One region of the Bradyrhizobium sp. USDA 3364 genome, then DNA from elsewhere that is predicted to be linked to it. Evidence: predicted binding sites of a transcription regulator. Region 1 holds the regulator's gene; each other region holds the start of a gene.
The links. The regulator PhoB, encoded in region 1, activates phosphate uptake and scavenging genes when phosphate is short. The targets are predictions, from matches to a motif close to TGTCATNNANCTGTCAT.

Region 1 (4,172 bases):
GTGTTCCAGAAGCCGACGCCGTTTCCGATGACGATCTACGAGAACATCGCATTCGGCATCCGCCTCTACGAGAAGATCTCGAAGTCCGAGATGGACGACCGGGTCGAGAAGGCGCTGCGCGGCGGCGCGCTGTGGAACGAGGTCAAGGACAAGCTGAACGCCTCCGGCCTGTCGCTCTCCGGCGGCCAGCAGCAGCGGCTGTGCATCGCGCGCACCGTGGCGGTGCGTCCCGAGGTGATCCTGTTCGACGAGCCGTGCTCGGCGCTCGATCCGATCTCGACCGCCAAGGTCGAGGAGCTGATCCAGGAGCTCTCCGAGGACTACACGATCGCGATCGTCACCCACAACATGCAGCAGGCGGCGCGCGTCTCCGACAAGACCGCCTTCATGTATCTCGGCGAGCTGATCGAGTTCGACGACACCAACAAGATCTTCACCTCCCCGAGCGATCGGCGCACCCAGGACTACATCACCGGCCGGTTTGGTTGACCGGGCTGAGGAGACAAGCGATGGCTTCTGAACATACCGCCAAGGCATTCGACAGCGACCTGCAGGAGTTGACCCGCCTGGTCGCCGAGATGGGCGGCCTCGTCGAACGGATGATTACCGAATCGGTCGATGCGCTGATCCGTCGCGACGTCGCGCTCGGCAAGCGCGTGGTCGCCGCCGACATCGACATCGACAATCTGCAGCGCGTCATCGAAGAGCGCGCGGTGCTGACGATCGCCCGCCGCCAGCCGATGGCGATCGACCTGCGCGAGATCGTCAGCGCGATGCGAGTCGCCACCGACCTCGAGCGGATCGGCGACCTCGCCAAGAACATGGGCAAGCGCGTCGCGGCGCTGGAGAGCGATTTCCAGCCGTTGAAGCTGATCCGCGGCCTGGAGCACATGACCGACCTCGTGCTGTCGCAGGTCAAGTCGGTGCTCGACGCCTACGCCGCGCACGATCTGCCGGCGGCGATGAACGTCTGGAAGGGCGACGAGGAGGTCGACGCGATCTGCACCTCGCTGTTCCGCGAACTGCTCACCTACATGATGGAGGATCCGCGCAACATCTCGTTCTGCATCCATCTGATGTTCTGCGCCAAGAACATCGAGCGCATCGGCGACCACGCCACCAATATCGCCGAGACCGTGTTCTACATGATCGAGGGCCAGCAGATCACCGACAAGCGCCCCAAGGGCGACATGACGACTTTTGCCACCACGGTGCCGGGTAACTAGGGCATGATCTCCAATAGCGGAAACCGGATTGTCTTCGCGACAAAGCGTTTGCGCGAGGATCGTGCTCGAGAGAAGTGAGCGTTTCGGTTTGCGTCTGGGCAACGGATCACCACAAAGAAAGAACTTAGACCGATGAGCGCACGCATTCTGGTAGTCGAAGACGAGGAAGCGCTGACGACGCTGTTGCGCTACAACCTCGATGCGGAAGGCTACGATGTCGAAACGGTTGGGCGCGGCGACGATGCCGACACCCGTCTGAAGGAGCGCGTCCCCGACCTCGTGGTGCTCGATTGGATGCTGCCGGGCCTGTCCGGCATCGAGCTGTGCCGCCGCCTGCGGGCGCGGCCCGAAACCAAGCAGCTTCCGATCATCATGCTGACCGCGCGCGGCGAGGAGAGCGAGCGCGTGCGCGGGCTTGCTACCGGCGCCGACGATTACATCGTCAAGCCGTTCTCGGTGCCGGAACTGCTGGCGCGGGTGAAGGGCCTGCTGCGCCGCGCGAGCCCGGAGCGGCTGGCGACCGTGCTGACCTATGGCGACATCGAGCTCGACCGCGAGAAGCGCCGCGTGGCGCGCTCGGGCCGTCCGATCGATCTCGGTCCGACCGAGTATCGTTTGCTCGAGTTCTTCCTCGAGCATCCCGGCCGCGTGTTCAGCCGCGAGCAGCTTCTCGACAGCGTCTGGGGCCGCGACATCTACATCGATGAGCGCACCGTCGACGTGCATATCGGCCGCCTGCGCAAGCTGCTCAATCCGGGCCGCGAGCAGGACCCGATCCGCACCGTGCGCGGCGCCGGCTATGCGCTCGACGACCGGTTTGCCAAAGCCGAGCCGCAACCGTAACGGCGGCTGGTGATGTGAGTTGGTTCGCTATCACGTGAGGTGAGCACACTGTCTGGCTCCCTCCCCCCTTGCGGGGGAGGGTGGGGAGAGGGGTGAGCCCCGGGCTGTGGCGTAAGGCGTGTAGCGACGTCCTCAACCGAACCGACGGTGCATTCTTCGCGATCGATAATCAGCGGAGCAAGCGGTACCCCTCTCCCCAACCCTCCCCCGCAAGGGGGGGGGGAGGGAGCCCGACGTGCGTGCTCACCTCACGTCGTGCGCTGCGCTCCATCCGGGCTACGCATCACACAAAAAATCCCCGCTTGCGCGGGGATTTGTTTTGCAGTCCAGGCTAGCTTCCCGAGTGCTACTTGATCTGTGGTTTCGCCGACGGCCGGCGGCGATCGGCGGCGGGCTGGTAGGCGACGCGCGAGTGATGCGCGCAATAGGGCAGGCCGGCGAGCGCCTTGCCGCCGCAGAAGAAGAATTCCGGGCTCGAGGGATCGCCGACCGGCCAGTGACAGGTGGCCTCGTTGAGCTCGAGCAGCGACAGCCGCTGGCTCATCGGCACCACGTTGTCGTAGGAGATCGGATCGGGCTCCATCTCGACCTCGAAGGCGTGCGCGAGCGCGGTGTTGCCGCGCGAGACCGGGCGCGCCACCCGCATCATGTGCTGAGCGGGACGCGCCTTGCGCTGCCGCGGCGCCGCCGTGGAGGGTGCTTTGGCGCGACCGGAGAGGCCGAGCCGGTGCACTTTGCCGATCACGGCGTTTCGCGTCACATTGCCAAGTTCCGCTGCGATCTGGCTGGCCGAAAGGCCAGACTCCCAGAGCTTCTTCAGCTGCTCGACGCGATCGTCGGACCAGGTCAATACCGTCATCGCATTCTTCCTTTCGCATGGCGCCGGCCAGTCATTGGAGCGGCGCTGCGAGCCAAATCTGGACAAATATCCCTGCGGCCAGAATCCCTTAGCCCTCGCCGGGCACGGTGTTGCGCCCGAACGTTTACGCGAGACACGAAGGCTACTTAGAGGGTCCAGTACTGCCGCACGAGATGTCGTACCCGACAGGCCAAACGCTACAATATGGCGTGACTCTGGCGCAAGAGTCCGCGGCCGTGCGTCCACATGTTCCAGCACAGTTAAGCATTGCAATGAGGCTTTTCCACCGCACCGGAATGCTACGGATTGTGTACGCTGCGCATCGCAGGAAGGCCGGCAAACGGCGGCTCCTGGCGATTGACACTGACCCGCCGCAGCATAGAATGTTGGCCACGTGCCGCCCGCAAAGGCGGCCGTTTTGTTTTCCGAAGCTGGCCGTTGCTGCGCTGGCGTCAATGCGCGCGGCAATTGTCGGCCTCAAACCGGCAGTGAACGCCATGACCAACGTTGCCTCGTCGCATCTGCTCCCCGTCTTCGCCCGGGTCGATCTCGGCTTCGAGCGCGGTGAGGGCGCCTGGCTGATCGCAACCAACGGCGACCGCTATCTCGACTTCACCTCGGGCGTCGCGGTGAACGCGCTCGGGCACGCGCATCCGCATCTGGTCAAGGCGCTGCAGGAGCAGGCGACCAAGCTCTGGCACATGTCGAACCTGTTCAAGAGCCCGGACGGCGAGGCGCTGGCCGCGCGGCTCTGCGAGCAGAGCTTTGCCGACTTCGTGTTCTTCTGCAATTCCGGCGCGGAAGCGATGGAGGGCGTGATCAAGCTGGTCCGTCATCATCACTTCTCCAAGGGCCACCCCGAGCGCTACCGCATCATCACCTTCGAAGGCGCCTTCCACGGCCGCACGCTGGGCACGCTGGCTGCGACCGGCTCGGCGAAATATCTCGAAGGCTTCGGCCCGCCGATGGATGGCTTCGACCAGGTGCCGCACGGCGACATCGAGGCGGTCAAGAAGGCGATCGGCCCGCACACCGCCGGCATCCTGATCGAGCCGATCCAGGGCGAGGGCGGCGTACGCTCGGCGCCGCAGGCTTTCTTCAAGGCGCTGCGCGCGCTGTGCGACGAGCACGGCCTGCTGCTCGCCTTCGACGAGGTGCAGACCGGCATGGGCCGCACCGGCGACCTGTTCGCCTACAAGCGCACCGGTGTCACGCCGGACGTGATGTCGCTGGCGAAGGCGCTC
Region 2 (4,172 bases), 6.5 Mb from region 1:
ACCGCCGCCCCGACCTGCATGTCGAAACCGAGGGCGAATTCGCCGGCTGGCGAACCTGGACCCGGGACAATTACGAGACCCATACCGGCCCGTTTTACCACCGCATGGACGAGAACGGCCGCATCAGCTGCGCGTTCCGGGTAGGCCCGAAGCACCTCAACGGCTCCGGCAACGTCCATGGCGGCTGCTTCATGACCTTTGCGGATTACTGCCTGTTCGCGCTCGCCGGCTCGGTGCTCCAGGGCCCCGGCGTCACGGTGTCGTTCGCCTCGGAATTCCTCGACGCGGCGCGCGAGGGCGACCTGATCGAATGCAGCGGCGAGGTCACCCGCGCCGGCGGCTCGCTGATCTTCGTGCGCGGCATGCTGACGTCGGCCGAGCGGCCGCTGTTCACCTTCTCCGGCACCATCAAGCGGGTGAAGCGCAAAGCGCTGACCGCAGCGAGTGCCTAGAGCCAGCGCGGCGCGGCCCTGTCCGGTATGTGTCAAGCCAAGGTGCGTCAGGGCTTTGCGGGCGGCGATGCAGACGCCGTGAGCGCCTCGAAATTGTGCTGCCAATAGGCCTCGATCTGCCCGATCAAGGCGGGCGGCAAAGGAACGTAATTAAGCAATGCGGCCTGCGACTTGCCGTTCTCCAACGACCAGCGCAGGAAGTCGATGGCGACCGCCGACCTGTCGGGCGATTTCGGCTGCTTGTGCATCAGCACGAAGGTCGTGGCCGTGATGGGATACGCGTCTTCCCCCGGAGCGTTGGTGAGGACCAGGTAGAAATCCTGCGTGGTCTTCCAGTCTGCGCTCGAGGCCGCGGCCTGGAACGATGCGGCGTCCGGGGTGACGAAATTGCCGGCACCGTTTTGCACCAGACCGAAGGAAATCCGGTCCAGCCGCTGTAGCGCGTAGGCGTATTCGAGATAGCCGATCGCCCCGGGAATCAGGCCGACCAGCGAAGCGACGCCGTCATTGCCCCTGCCGCCGAGCCCGACGGGCCACTCGACCGACGTGCCCTCGCCGACGCTTGCCTTCCACTGCGCGCTGACCTTCGAGAGATAATTCGACCAGTTGAACGTCGTGCCGGATCCATCGATGCGATGGACGACGGTGATCGCGGCAGGCGGCAGCTTCAGATCGTGATTGACGGCCTGAATCGCCGGATCGTTCCATGATCTCACCTTGCCGAGATAGATGTCGGCGAGCAGCGGTCCGGTGAATTGAATCTGGCCGGGCTTGACGCCCGCGATGTTGACGACAGGCACGACGCCTCCGATCACGATCGGAAATTGCATCATGCCGAGCCTGTCGAGCTCCTTCGGATCGAGCGGCATGTCGCTGGCGCCGAAATCGACGGCAGCCTTCTTGATCAGGCCGACGCCGATGCTCGAACCCACCGACTGATAGCTGACGACATTGCCGGTCTTTGCCTTGTAGGCATCGATCCATTTCGCCATCACAGGCGAAACGAAGGTTGAGCCCGCGCCCTTTGTCTCCGCAGCCAAGCATTGCGTCGCGACGACCAGGGCAGTGAAGATGACCGGTAGCCTGAGATGCTTTGTCATGTGCTCGACCCTAACCGGCCCAGCGGCACGCCCGTGTGGGCCAAGTCACAAAACGGCAATATAAGCCAGGGCGTCAACCAAGGGCGATATCGCCTGCCGGCGAACTGGGACACTGCATAATTTCGATGCTCACAGCGGCCCTTTTCTGCCTCGGCGAAGTCTCACCGCACCCGCGAATCGGCATCGACGCGGATCAATCGCGCAGGCAGCAACGCGTGACCCGCGACGCCTGTGGAAACACGCCGTCATCGAGTCGTTACATCGACGCGTACTGAATCGAACGCACAAGCTCTAGCTCGTTGTGTTCTCGCAAATTCTTCGCGACGCCATGCGAGCACCAGTTGTGACGCGACGACGTCCTGTCGTTGCGTCGTCGCGCATGCGTCACATGCTCGTCAGCCAAGCCTCCGTAGATTGCCGAACGGTTTCCGTTTGTGCATTCGCACAGCGACTATGGGGCATTCTCATGAAATTGAAGACGTTTGTGTCCGTCACGACGGCGATGTCGCTTGTCGCTTCGCTGGCGTGGACTGCAACTCCGGCGCGCGCCGGTCAGGACGGCGATAATGGCGATCATGCCGGCGATTCTCGCGGTCACGATCAGGATCAGGACCATGACGGCGACCATCACGGCCGCAGGCCGCGCGTCGTGATGATCTCGCTCGACGGCGCCAAGCCTGATTTCATCCAGAAATTCATCGAGGAAGGCGTGCTGCCGCGTGACGGCGGCCTCGCCCGGCTGAGCCGGCGCGGCGCGGTGGCGCTGCAGAACGTGACGGCGTCACCGTCGCTCACCGCGGTCTCGCATATCGCGATCGCGACCGGTTCGACGGCGGTCCATAACGACATCCCATCCAACACGTTCGAGCCGATCGTCGGGCCGATCTCCAGCAGCATCAGCGGCTTCGCGGCACCGATCGGCGGCTACAACGAAAGCCCGCTCGGGCCGTCGGCGCACCCGACTGCACAGCCCCTGTGGGTGCAGCTGCGCCAGCAGGGCAAGAAGGTCGTCACCGCGACCTGGCCCGGCGGCGACGGCGCCGACATCTCCATCAACAAGACCGTGGTGCAGCCGGCCCAGCCGACCCGCGTGACCGACTTCACGGTGCCGTTCGGCGCGTTCGGCGGCATCGGCGCCCAGGGCTTCACGCTGTCGCGCAGCGACTTCACGGCCGACCCGGGCATCGTGGCGGCGCTGCAAGCTGCGGGCCACTTCTCTTTCAGCCCGGTGCTGGTGACCTCGGCGCCGATCGAGACGTTCTCATGCTCTGCGGCGGCGACCGCGACCTGCACCAACGCCGCGACGCTCGACGTCAAATATTCGATCCGCGTCGCCGCGATCGACACGACAAATGACCGCAAGGTGAACTACGACACGCTGGTGTTCTTCGACGAGAACCTCGGCATTACCGCAGGCCCGTTCCACGCGCCCTCGACCGGGCCGGCCTATGTCAAGTTCGGCGGCGAGAACGCCCCGTTCTTCTTCGAAGGCAGCGGCGCGAAGGTCGGCGCCGCGTACTTCGTCTCGGCGCTGTCGCCGGACCTCTCGGTGGTGCGCTTCGCCCGCTACGGCGCCAACTACATCCCGCGCAACACGCCTGTTCTCGCCGATGTCGACGACATCAACGACAACATCGGGTTCTGGCGTCCGCAGGCCGACTTCCGGATTCCGGAGCGCCTGAGCCCGGGCTTCACCAGCTTCCCCGACGTCGAGATCGAGACCATGTTCGAGGACATGGTGAAGACCTTCGTGCGCTACCAGGCGAATATCGGCGAGCGTGCGATCAAGACGCATCCGGACGCCGACCTCGTCATGGTCTATATCGAGCAGCCCGATGGCTCCGAGCACCAGTTCCTGCTCACCGATCCGCGCCAGGGCACTAGCCCGACCGACCCGAATTCGATCGGCGCCAACCAGGATCCGGCCAAGGTCAAGCGCTACGCCTCCTACATCCGCTTCGCCTACCAGACCGCCGACAAGGCGGTAAAGCAGATCGCTGACACGGCGGGCCGCGACAGCAACGTCATCGTGGTGTCGGATCACGGTTTCGCGCCGTTCCACACCTCGGTCAATCTCACCAACATCCTGCGCAACGCCGGTATCGACACCAGCAAGGTCGGGATCCGCACCTCGGGTCCTGCCGCCGACATCTACGTCAACCTGCAGAACCGCGAGCTTGGCGGCACCGTCGACCTCGCAACCTACCGGACCCTGGTGGCGCAGATCACCGACGCGGTGAAGAACGCGGTCGATCCCAACGCGCGGTTCAACTACTCGCTCAGGGATCAGCGCATCTTCACCGTCGTCGAGACCCGGCCGCTGCAATGCGACGCCGGAACCGGACAGTGCACCAGCAAGACCGTCGGCCAGGACTATGGCGACGTGTTCGCGCTGATGGCGCCCGGCTACAATTTCGACGGCATCCAGAACCCCGGCGTCGCGCGCCAGGGTGATGCGCCGTTCAATTCGGCGACCACCGCGCTGTCGATGCCGAATTTCTACGGCGCCCATGGCCATGATCCCGAGCTTCCGGTGATGAGCGCAACCTTCATCGCCGCAGGTCCGCAGATCCGCAAGGACACCGTCGTGCGCCACATGCGCAATATCGACGTGGCGCCG
Region 3 (4,172 bases), 5.6 Mb from region 1:
GACCGAGAAGGATCTCGATCAGCTCAACATGGAAGGCGCCAAATACGTCTGCTCGCCGCCGCCGCGCGACGTCGCCAGCCAGCAGGCGTGCTGGGAGGGGCTGCAACAGAAGGTGTTTTCGGTGTTCTCGTCGGACCATTGCCCGTTCCGCTACGACGACCCGCAGGGCAAGCTCGCGTCCAGGGGCCGCACCAGCTTCCGCTGGGTGCCGAACGGCATCCCTGGCGTCGCGACGCGGCTGCCGATCCTGTTCTCGGAGGGCGTTGTTAAGGGGCGCATCGACCTCAACAGCTTCGTTGCCTTCAGCGCCACCAACCACGCCAAGATCTACGGCCTCTATCCGCGCAAGGGCACCATCGCGGTCGGCTCCGATGCCGACATCGCGCTGTGGGACCCGAAGCGCAAGGTGACGATCCGCCACGAGCTGATCCATGACGGCTCCGACTACACGCCCTATGAAGGCCTCGAGGTGACGGGCTGGCCGGTGCTGACGATGGTGCGCGGCAAGGTGGTCGTCGACGACGGCACCCTGGTCGGCAGCAAGGAGCACGGCACGTACCTTGCGCGCGCCAAGCCGCCAATAGGGGCGACCATCCCGTAACCCGTGCAACAAGAAGGCAGGAGACCACCATGCCCTATGCGACAACAGATGACGGCGTACGGCTCTATTTCGAGGAAACCGGGTCGGGTCATCCGGTGATTTTGGTGCACGAATTCGCCGGCGACCTGCGCAGCTACGAGCCGCAGATGCGGCATTTCGGCAAGCGCTTCCGCACCATCGCCTACAATGCGCGCGGTTTCCCGCCGTCCGATGTGCCGGATCAGGTGTCGTCCTATTCGCAGGCGCGCGCCGCCGACGACATCCTGGCGGTGCTCGATCACATCGGCGCACCGAAGGCGCATATCGTCGGCCTGTCGATGGGCGGCTTCGCGACGCTGCATTTCGGGCTCCGTCACCCGGCGCGGGCGCTGTCGCTGTGCATCGGCGGCTGCGGCTACGGCGCCGAGCTCGACAAGCGCGAGACGTTCCGCGCCGAGGCCGACGTGATCGCCGGCATGATCCGCAAGGAGGGCATGCCGGCCTTCGCCGAACGCTATGCCTACGGGCCAACCCGCGTGCAGTATGAGAACAAGGATCCGCGCGGCCATTCCGAGTTCAAGCGCATGCTGGCCGAGCATTCGGCGGTGGGATCGGCCAACACCCAGCAGGGCGTGCAGAAGGAGCGGCCCTCGCTCTACACCCTGGTCGACGAGATGAAGCGCATCGATGTGCCGACCTTGATCATCACCGGCGACGAGGATTGGCCGTGCCTGCTGCCGGGCATCCTGATGAAGCAGAGCATCCCGTCGGCCGCGCTCGCGGTGATGCCGAACTGCGGCCACGCCATCAACATCGAGGAGCCCGACGAATACAACCGGATCGTCGGCAATTTCCTGGCCCAGGTCGAAAGCGGCCGCTGGCCGCAGCGTGATCCCCGCGCCGTCAGTGCGTCGATCACGGGAATGAAGGACTAGGGCAGGCTGTCACCGGTCCGTTCGCGCGCACGGCAATGATCCCGGACACGCAGGGGCGCGTTCGCGATCTCACGATCCGGGAGAAAGCCCAACATGCGCGAGCATGCCGCGACCGCGACGCGCGTATATGCAGATCGTGCCAGAGTGCGTACATCCCTGAAATACCGGAACGAGGACCGTTGCTGAGGAATTGATCCGAACACCCTTGCAAGGAGCTCGGACATGCGACCAACCAAAGCCTTCCTGGTGCTCAGCTTCGTCGCTGCTGCAGCAACGATGCTTCCCTATGACGTACAGGCTCGCCGCTTCGGTGGCGGAGCGGCTCACTTTCACGGCGGCGGAATGCGGCCTGGCTGGCATGGTGGCGGCACGCGATGGCATGCCGGCGGAGGTGCGCGCTGGCACGGAGGAGGCGCGCGCTGGGCCGGCGGCGGCCGTTATTACCGTGGCGGTGGTTACTATCGTGGCGGTGGTTATTATGGAGGAGGTTGGGGCGCTGCCGCAGCCGGCCTGGCAACGGGCGCGGCGATCGGCGCCGCAACGGCTTATAACTCCTGCTATCAGACCAGAACCGTGTGGAACGGCAGCGCATACGTTCAGCAAAGCGTGAGGGTCTGCTAGGTCATCCGGAATGTCTGCATTGCCGGACTAACTCTCCTTTCGCCAATTCGAGATCACGGGCGGCCGGACCAACCTGGTCCGGCTTGCGCTCGCGCTGCTGGGGCGACGAGATCGTCGCAGTGTCGCGTCGTCGTGCGCAACACACGTCGGCTACGGCCCCGCAAGCGCGTTCAGCGGCGCGTTCACCTGCCATGTCGGACTGTCGCCGGCGCAATATGCGCGGCAGCAGATCGACTCATGACGCACGCGACCGCGTCATCGAGATAGCGATCAATCCAACATCGTTCGCATCTGCTGCAACCGGCGCGGGAATCAAAACGCGCGATGATGAATCGTTGTGACGATGTGTTGCTCGCACAAAACTTACACAGGGCTGTCATCGGCGATGGATAACTTGTCGCACGTCGACGTCATAAATCTGTAAAATCAAGGGGCACTACGGTGAAAGCCAAATTTCTTTCGACGGTCGGAGTCTGTCTGGTCGCCGCTGCTGCGATTGCGTGCAGCGCCGCCGCTCAGGACGACAAGGATCACGATCATCGTCATCCGCACGACATCCACACGGCAACGCCGATCAAGCATCTTGTCGTGATCTTCAACGAGAACCGCTCGTTCGATCATTATTTCGCGACCTACCCGAACGCAGCCAATCCGACCGGCTCGATCCCATTCAATCCGAAGCCGCATACGCCGAAGGTGAACAACCTGGCCAACGCCAATCTGCTGACCAACAACCCGAACCTCAATCCGGCCAACGGCACCGGCGCGACCAATCCGTTCCGTCTCGACCGCACGCAGGCCAACACCAAGTCGCAGAACCACGCCTACACGCCCGAGCAGCAGGCGGTCGACAACGGCAAGGAAGACCTGTTTCCGGAATTCACCGGTCGCGGCACCGCGGGCGGCGTCGGCGCCTTCGGCACCAACGGGCAGGTGATGGGCTATTTCGACGGCAACACCGTCACCGCGTTCTGGAATTACGCCCAGAACTTCGCGATGAGCGACAATAGCTGGACCGACACCTTCGGTCCGTCGACGCCCGGCGCGATCGAGGTGGTTTCCGGCCAGACCAACGGTGCGCAGAACATCGTCGGCACGTCGTCGTCGATCGCCGACGGCCAGGGCGGGCTGACGCTGATCGGCGATACCGACCCTGCCTACGACTCCTGCTCGAGCACGACCAGCCAGGTCCTGATGACCAGCAAGAACATCGGCGATCTGCTCAACGCCGAGCAGATCAGCTGGGGCAGCTTCATGGGCGGCTTCGACCTGACGCTCAAGAACAGCAACGGCACCACCAATTGCGGCCGCAGCACGTTCTCGAGCAACGTCAACGGCACCATCGTGGACTACATTCCGCACCACGCCTGGTTCCAATACTACAAGTCGACCGCCAACCCGACCCATGCGCGTCCGAGCTCGGTGAATGCGATCGGCCACACCTACCTGCCCGGCAGCAAGACGGTCGATCCGGCCAATCATGCCTACGACCTCGAGGACTTCTACGCTTCGGTGAAGGCCGGCAACTTCCCGGCCGTGTCCTACATCAAGATGCCGGCCTATCAGGACGGTCATCCCGGCAACTCCGATCCGCTCGACGAGCAGGCGGGCAATGTCGAGCTGATCAACTTCCTGCAGAAGCAGAAGGAGTGGGGCGAGACCGCCGTCATCGTCACCTATGACGACTCCGACGGCTGGTACGACCACCAGTACCTCGCACCGATCACCGCCTCGTATGATCCCACCGCTGACCAGGTCAACGGTCCCGGCCAGTGCGGCCGCGGCATCGGCAAGCAGACGCAGCCGAAGGGCCTCGAAGGCAAGCCGGTGAACGGCCGCTGCGGTCCCGGCACGCGCACGCCGTTCCTGGTGATCTCGCCCTTCGCGAAGCGGAACTACGTCAGCCACACGATGATTTCGCAGGCCTCCGTGGTGCGCTTCATCGAGGACAACTGGCTGCACGGCCAGCGTCTCGGCGGCGGCTCGTTCGACGAGAAGGTCGAATCGATCGCTGACATGTTCGACTTCGAACGCGG
Region 4 (4,172 bases), 4.5 Mb from region 1:
GCTGCGTTCGTGCAGTTCGACGACATTGTGGTCGAGACCGTCGAGCCGCTGCGCGAGCTTGCCGGCCTGCAACCGCAGCGCCGGGCTGAGATCGTCGGTGTTCTTCTGCTCGAGCCGGTGAAACAGCACGCGCAGCCCGGTGAGCTGGCGATGCAGGCGCACGCAGGTGCGGCGCATCTTGCTGAGATTCCTGCGCAGCTCGGATCCGGTGTCCTCGGCGAGCACCCGTTCCTCGATCGCATCGATATCGGTGCCGATCTTGTCGGCCAGGCGGTCCATGGTGTCGGCGATCTCCTCGACGATCTTCTCGAGCAGCGCCGCGACGCTGCCGACGCGATGGCCGCCCTCGAGCACGCGGCGCGTCGCATCCGCCGAGCACAACGCCTGATGGCGACCGCTGATCAACAGACGCTCGGTCATTGCAAAGCGGAGATAGCCGGTCTCCCGGGTCGCGGCCTCGACATCCCGTACCAGGTCGGAAAATACGCCGTAGACGCAATTGTCGATGATGTGGATCTGCTGGAAATTATCGTTCGACAGCAGCAGGTCCCGCGCGAGTTGCGGGACATGCATGTTGGCGACCCACGCCCGGGTACGGACGTCGGTGAGGTTGAAGTGCAGCCACAGCCGTCCGTCATGGCTCGGCTCGATCGGCGCATCGATCGGAAGCGGCTCGGCGCGGCCGTCGTGATGCAGGCGGAACGCCCAGACCAGGCCGGGAACCGCCTCGCGCGTCAGCAGTGCACCGACAGGAGCAGGAGGATCAGCCAGCATGGCCGTTCTCCACGGCGACCGCGCGAATTGACATGTTCAAAACCTCGCCTACGCGCAAACCGGGCAAGCGCGTCCCTTGCCGACATTGGAGGACGCGCCTGTTACAGTTTTATGTCAGCCGCCGAGCCCTACTCCGCAGCGAGGCCGGTCGGCGCCGCCGCCTCTGCGGCTTCCTTGTTGTAGTCGTGCACGACGCGGCCGAACGGCAGCGTCAGATCGGCGATGTAGTGATGCGCGCCGACGACGCGCTTCACCGGGAAATCGGCGACCGGTGCGTTGACATGCGGCACGAGATGCAGGCGGCCCGGCCCGATCCACGATCCCTTGACGACGATGTCGGTCAGGTTGATCGCGACGAGCTGGCAGACCTCGAGATGGCCGTCGACGCCGGGGATCATCTTCAGATTGACCTGGGTCTTCGAGAGCGTGGCGCGGGTGACGTCGCCATTGCCCGCCATGCTCTCGTGCTTGTAGCCCATCGTACCCATCGCAACGAGCTGGCCGGCATATTCCAGCGTGCCGGTCAGCGTGTCCTTGACGATCTCGAGCTTGGGGTGGGCGTACTTCTTCGGAAAGCCCCAGATCTCGCGACCGGCCGCGATCGGCGGATCATCGTCGAGATACATCTGGCAGACGAAGTTGACCTCTTCACCGCGCAGCCGCGCGGGGATGACGAGGCCGGATTCGGTGTAGCTGCCGAAGCCGGAGCTGTCCGGCATCTTGATCCATTCGTAATGCACGATCGCCTGCTCGATCGGCTCCAGCGGCTCAGGCAGGCCGGCGCGGATCAACTCCGGATCGGTCTCATAGGTAATGACAAGGAATTCGCGATCGATGAAGCGGTAGGGACCGGCGGGATAGCTCGGACCGGCGGCCGGCATGGACGGAAGCTTGAGCAGATCTTCCCTGCGCATCGCAATAACCCCTGTTGGCAAATATTGCGCGGAAGCTAACGGCCGAGATTGACAGCGATATGAGGGATTTCCGTCAGGTGCGTGACCCCAGGCACGCCTGCGTGACCCCAGGCACGCCTGCGTGACCCCCGGGTACGCCTGCGTGACCTCGGGCACGCCTGCGTGACCTCGGTTGCGCTTGCGTGACCTGCGTTTCGCCGATGAGGCCGATGCTAACCATGCAGGCAGGCATGCCGGATGCGCCATGCGCGCCCACCGCCATTGTCATCACCGCGTCATCGGCGCCCTGAATTCTCGCCGCAGATTTTGGAGTGTCTGATATGGACGCGCGAGCCCCTCAATTTGACGACATCGAGCACGCAACACCCGGCTGGCGACCCGCAGGATGCGATCGCGTGGCGCTGGTGCTGCAAGGCGGCGGCGCGCTCGGCGCCTATCAGGCCGGCGTCTATCAGGCGCTGCACGAATCCAACATCGAACCCGACTGGGTCTGCGGCGTCTCGATCGGCGCGATCAACTCGGCGATCATCGCCGGCAATCCGCCATCGAAGCGGCTGGAGCGGCTGCACACGTTCTGGGATCGCATCACCAGCCGCAAGATCTGGCACTACACGCCGGATGGCGACATCTTCCGCAAGGCGCGCAACTTCACGAGCTCATGGCTGACGACGACGCTGGGGCAACCCGGCTTCTTCACCCCGCACCAGACCAATCCGTGGCTCAGCCCGGCCGGCGCGCGCACCGCCACCAGCTATTACGACACCACACCGTTGCGTGAATCGCTGCTCGAGCTGGTCGATTTCGACCGCATCAATTCCAAGAAAATGCGCTTTGCGGTCGGCGCGGTGAACGTGCTCTCCGGCAACTTCATCTATTTCGACAACGCCCATGACGAGATCGTCCCCGAGCACATCATGGCGAGCGGCGCGCTGCCGCCGGCGCTGCCGATGGTGAAGGTCGGCACCGATCATTTCTGGGACGGCGGCATCGTCTCCAACACGCCGCTGCAGCATCTGCTCGACCAGGAAGACAACGCCAACTCGCTGGTGTTCCAGGTCGACCTGTTCTCGGCGCGCGGCGTGCTGCCGCGCGATATCCAGGACGTGATGGCCCGCCACAAGGACATCATGTATTCGTCGCGCACCCGCTACAACACCGACGTCTACCGCAAGACCTACAATCTGCGCACCGCCCTGCATAACGCGCTGGGAAAGATTCCGGACGAACAGCTCACGGACGAAGAGCGCCAGCTCAAGAAGGCGAACAGCCGCCTGCCCGGCATCACGCTGCTGCAGCTGATCTATCAGCAGAAGGCCTATGAGGGCGACGCCAAGGACCACGAATTCTCCGGCACCTCGATGCGCGAGCACTGGGTGAGCGGACACGAGGACACCAAGCGTTCGCTGAAGCATCGCGAATGGATCAAGATGCCCGAGAACGGCATGGGCATCGTGATCCACGACGTGCATCGCGAGGCGGAGTAGCCGCGCGACTGCTCCCTCACCGTCATTGCGAGCGAAGCGAAGCAATCCATATCACCGCTTGCGGAGGCGTGGATTGCTTCGTCGCCACGCTCCTCGCAATGACGGCGTGAAAGCCTACGGCCGCGTCGACATGTTGCGCGGCGGTCCCGCTGTGCGGATCGGCTCGGCGAGACGCGCGAATTCGCAGAGCAGCGAGCGCGTCCTGCGCGGATCGATCACCTCCTCGACCCAGAACTTCTCGGCCGAGCGGAACGGCGAGCGCAGCTTGTTGAGCCGATCTTCGATCTCGCGCAGCTTGGCGGCGGGATCTTCGGCCGCATCGATCTCGGCGCGATAGGCGGCTTCGATGCCGCCCTCGAGCGGCAGCGATCCCCAATAGGCCGACGGCCAGGCATAGCGCATCGAGAAGCGGTTGGCCGGCTGATGCACCACGCCGGCGACACCGAAGGCGTTGCGGATGATGATGGTGCACCAAGGCACCGTGCTCTGGTTGACCGCCGCCATCGCCCGCACGCCGTGGCGGATGGTCGCCGACTTCTCCGCCTCGAGCCCGATCATGAAGCCGGGGCAATCCATCAGATAGACCACCGGCAGATGGAAGGTCTCGGCGAAGTCGACCCAGCGCACCACCTTCTGGCAGGCGTCCGCGGTCCACGAGCCGCCATAGTGAAAGGGATCGCTGGCGAGCACCAGCACCGCCCTGCCCTCGATCCGCGCAAGGCCCGTGATGATCGGGCGGCCGAAATTGGCGGCGACCTCGAAGAACGAGCCCTTGTCGACGACGGCCTCGATGATCGGCCGCATCTTGTAGACTTGCCGGCGGTTGCGCGGCACGGCCTTCATCAGCGATTCCTCGGCGCGTTCGGGATCGTCGGTGCAGGGAATGGTCGGCGGCAAATCGTAGACCGACGACGGCAGGTAGGAAAGGAAACGCCGCGCGTAATCGAACGCCTCCTCCTCGGTGTCGACGGCCTGGTCGATCCCGCCGGCACGGGTCTGG

Region 2: a site for PhoB is predicted at 1,796-1,812, ahead of pstS (phosphate ABC transporter substrate-binding protein PstS). Genes of this name have one in related genera too.
Region 3: a site for PhoB is predicted at 2,545-2,561, ahead of ACVILL_RS35195 (phospholipase C). Genes of this name have one in related genera too.
Region 4: a site for PhoB is predicted at 1,951-1,967, ahead of ACVILL_RS29375 (acetoacetate decarboxylase). Genes of this name have one in related genera too.

The regions. Positions count from the first base shown of each region.
Region 1 covers NZ_JBSRYG010000002.1:1,844,058-1,848,229, reverse strand. Annotated here, with positions in the region: gene pstB (phosphate ABC transporter ATP-binding protein PstB) at 1-489, shown strand, start outside; gene phoU (phosphate signaling complex protein PhoU) at 510-1,226, shown strand; gene phoB (phosphate regulon transcriptional regulator PhoB) at 1,359-2,069, shown strand; gene ACVILL_RS08590 (GcrA family cell cycle regulator) at 2,416-2,928, opposite strand; gene ACVILL_RS08585 (acetylornithine transaminase) at 3,426-4,172, shown strand, end outside.
Region 2 covers NZ_JBSRYG010000002.1:8,308,227-8,312,398, forward strand. Annotated here, with positions in the region: gene ACVILL_RS39320 (PaaI family thioesterase) at 1-452, shown strand, start outside; gene pstS (phosphate ABC transporter substrate-binding protein PstS) at 500-1,552, opposite strand; gene ACVILL_RS39330 (alkaline phosphatase family protein) at 2,019-4,172, shown strand, end outside.
Region 3 covers NZ_JBSRYG010000002.1:7,481,847-7,486,018, reverse strand. Annotated here, with positions in the region: gene hydA (dihydropyrimidinase) at 1-601, shown strand, start outside; gene ACVILL_RS35205 (alpha/beta fold hydrolase) at 631-1,515, shown strand; gene ACVILL_RS35200 (hypothetical protein) at 1,738-2,136, shown strand; gene ACVILL_RS35195 (phospholipase C) at 2,578-4,172, shown strand, end outside.
Region 4 covers NZ_JBSRYG010000002.1:6,301,587-6,305,758, reverse strand. Annotated here, with positions in the region: gene ACVILL_RS29380 (transporter) at 1-774, opposite strand, end outside; gene ACVILL_RS29375 (acetoacetate decarboxylase) at 903-1,688, opposite strand; gene ACVILL_RS29370 (patatin-like phospholipase family protein) at 2,009-3,172, shown strand; gene ACVILL_RS29365 (acyl-CoA carboxylase subunit beta) at 3,287-4,172, opposite strand, start outside.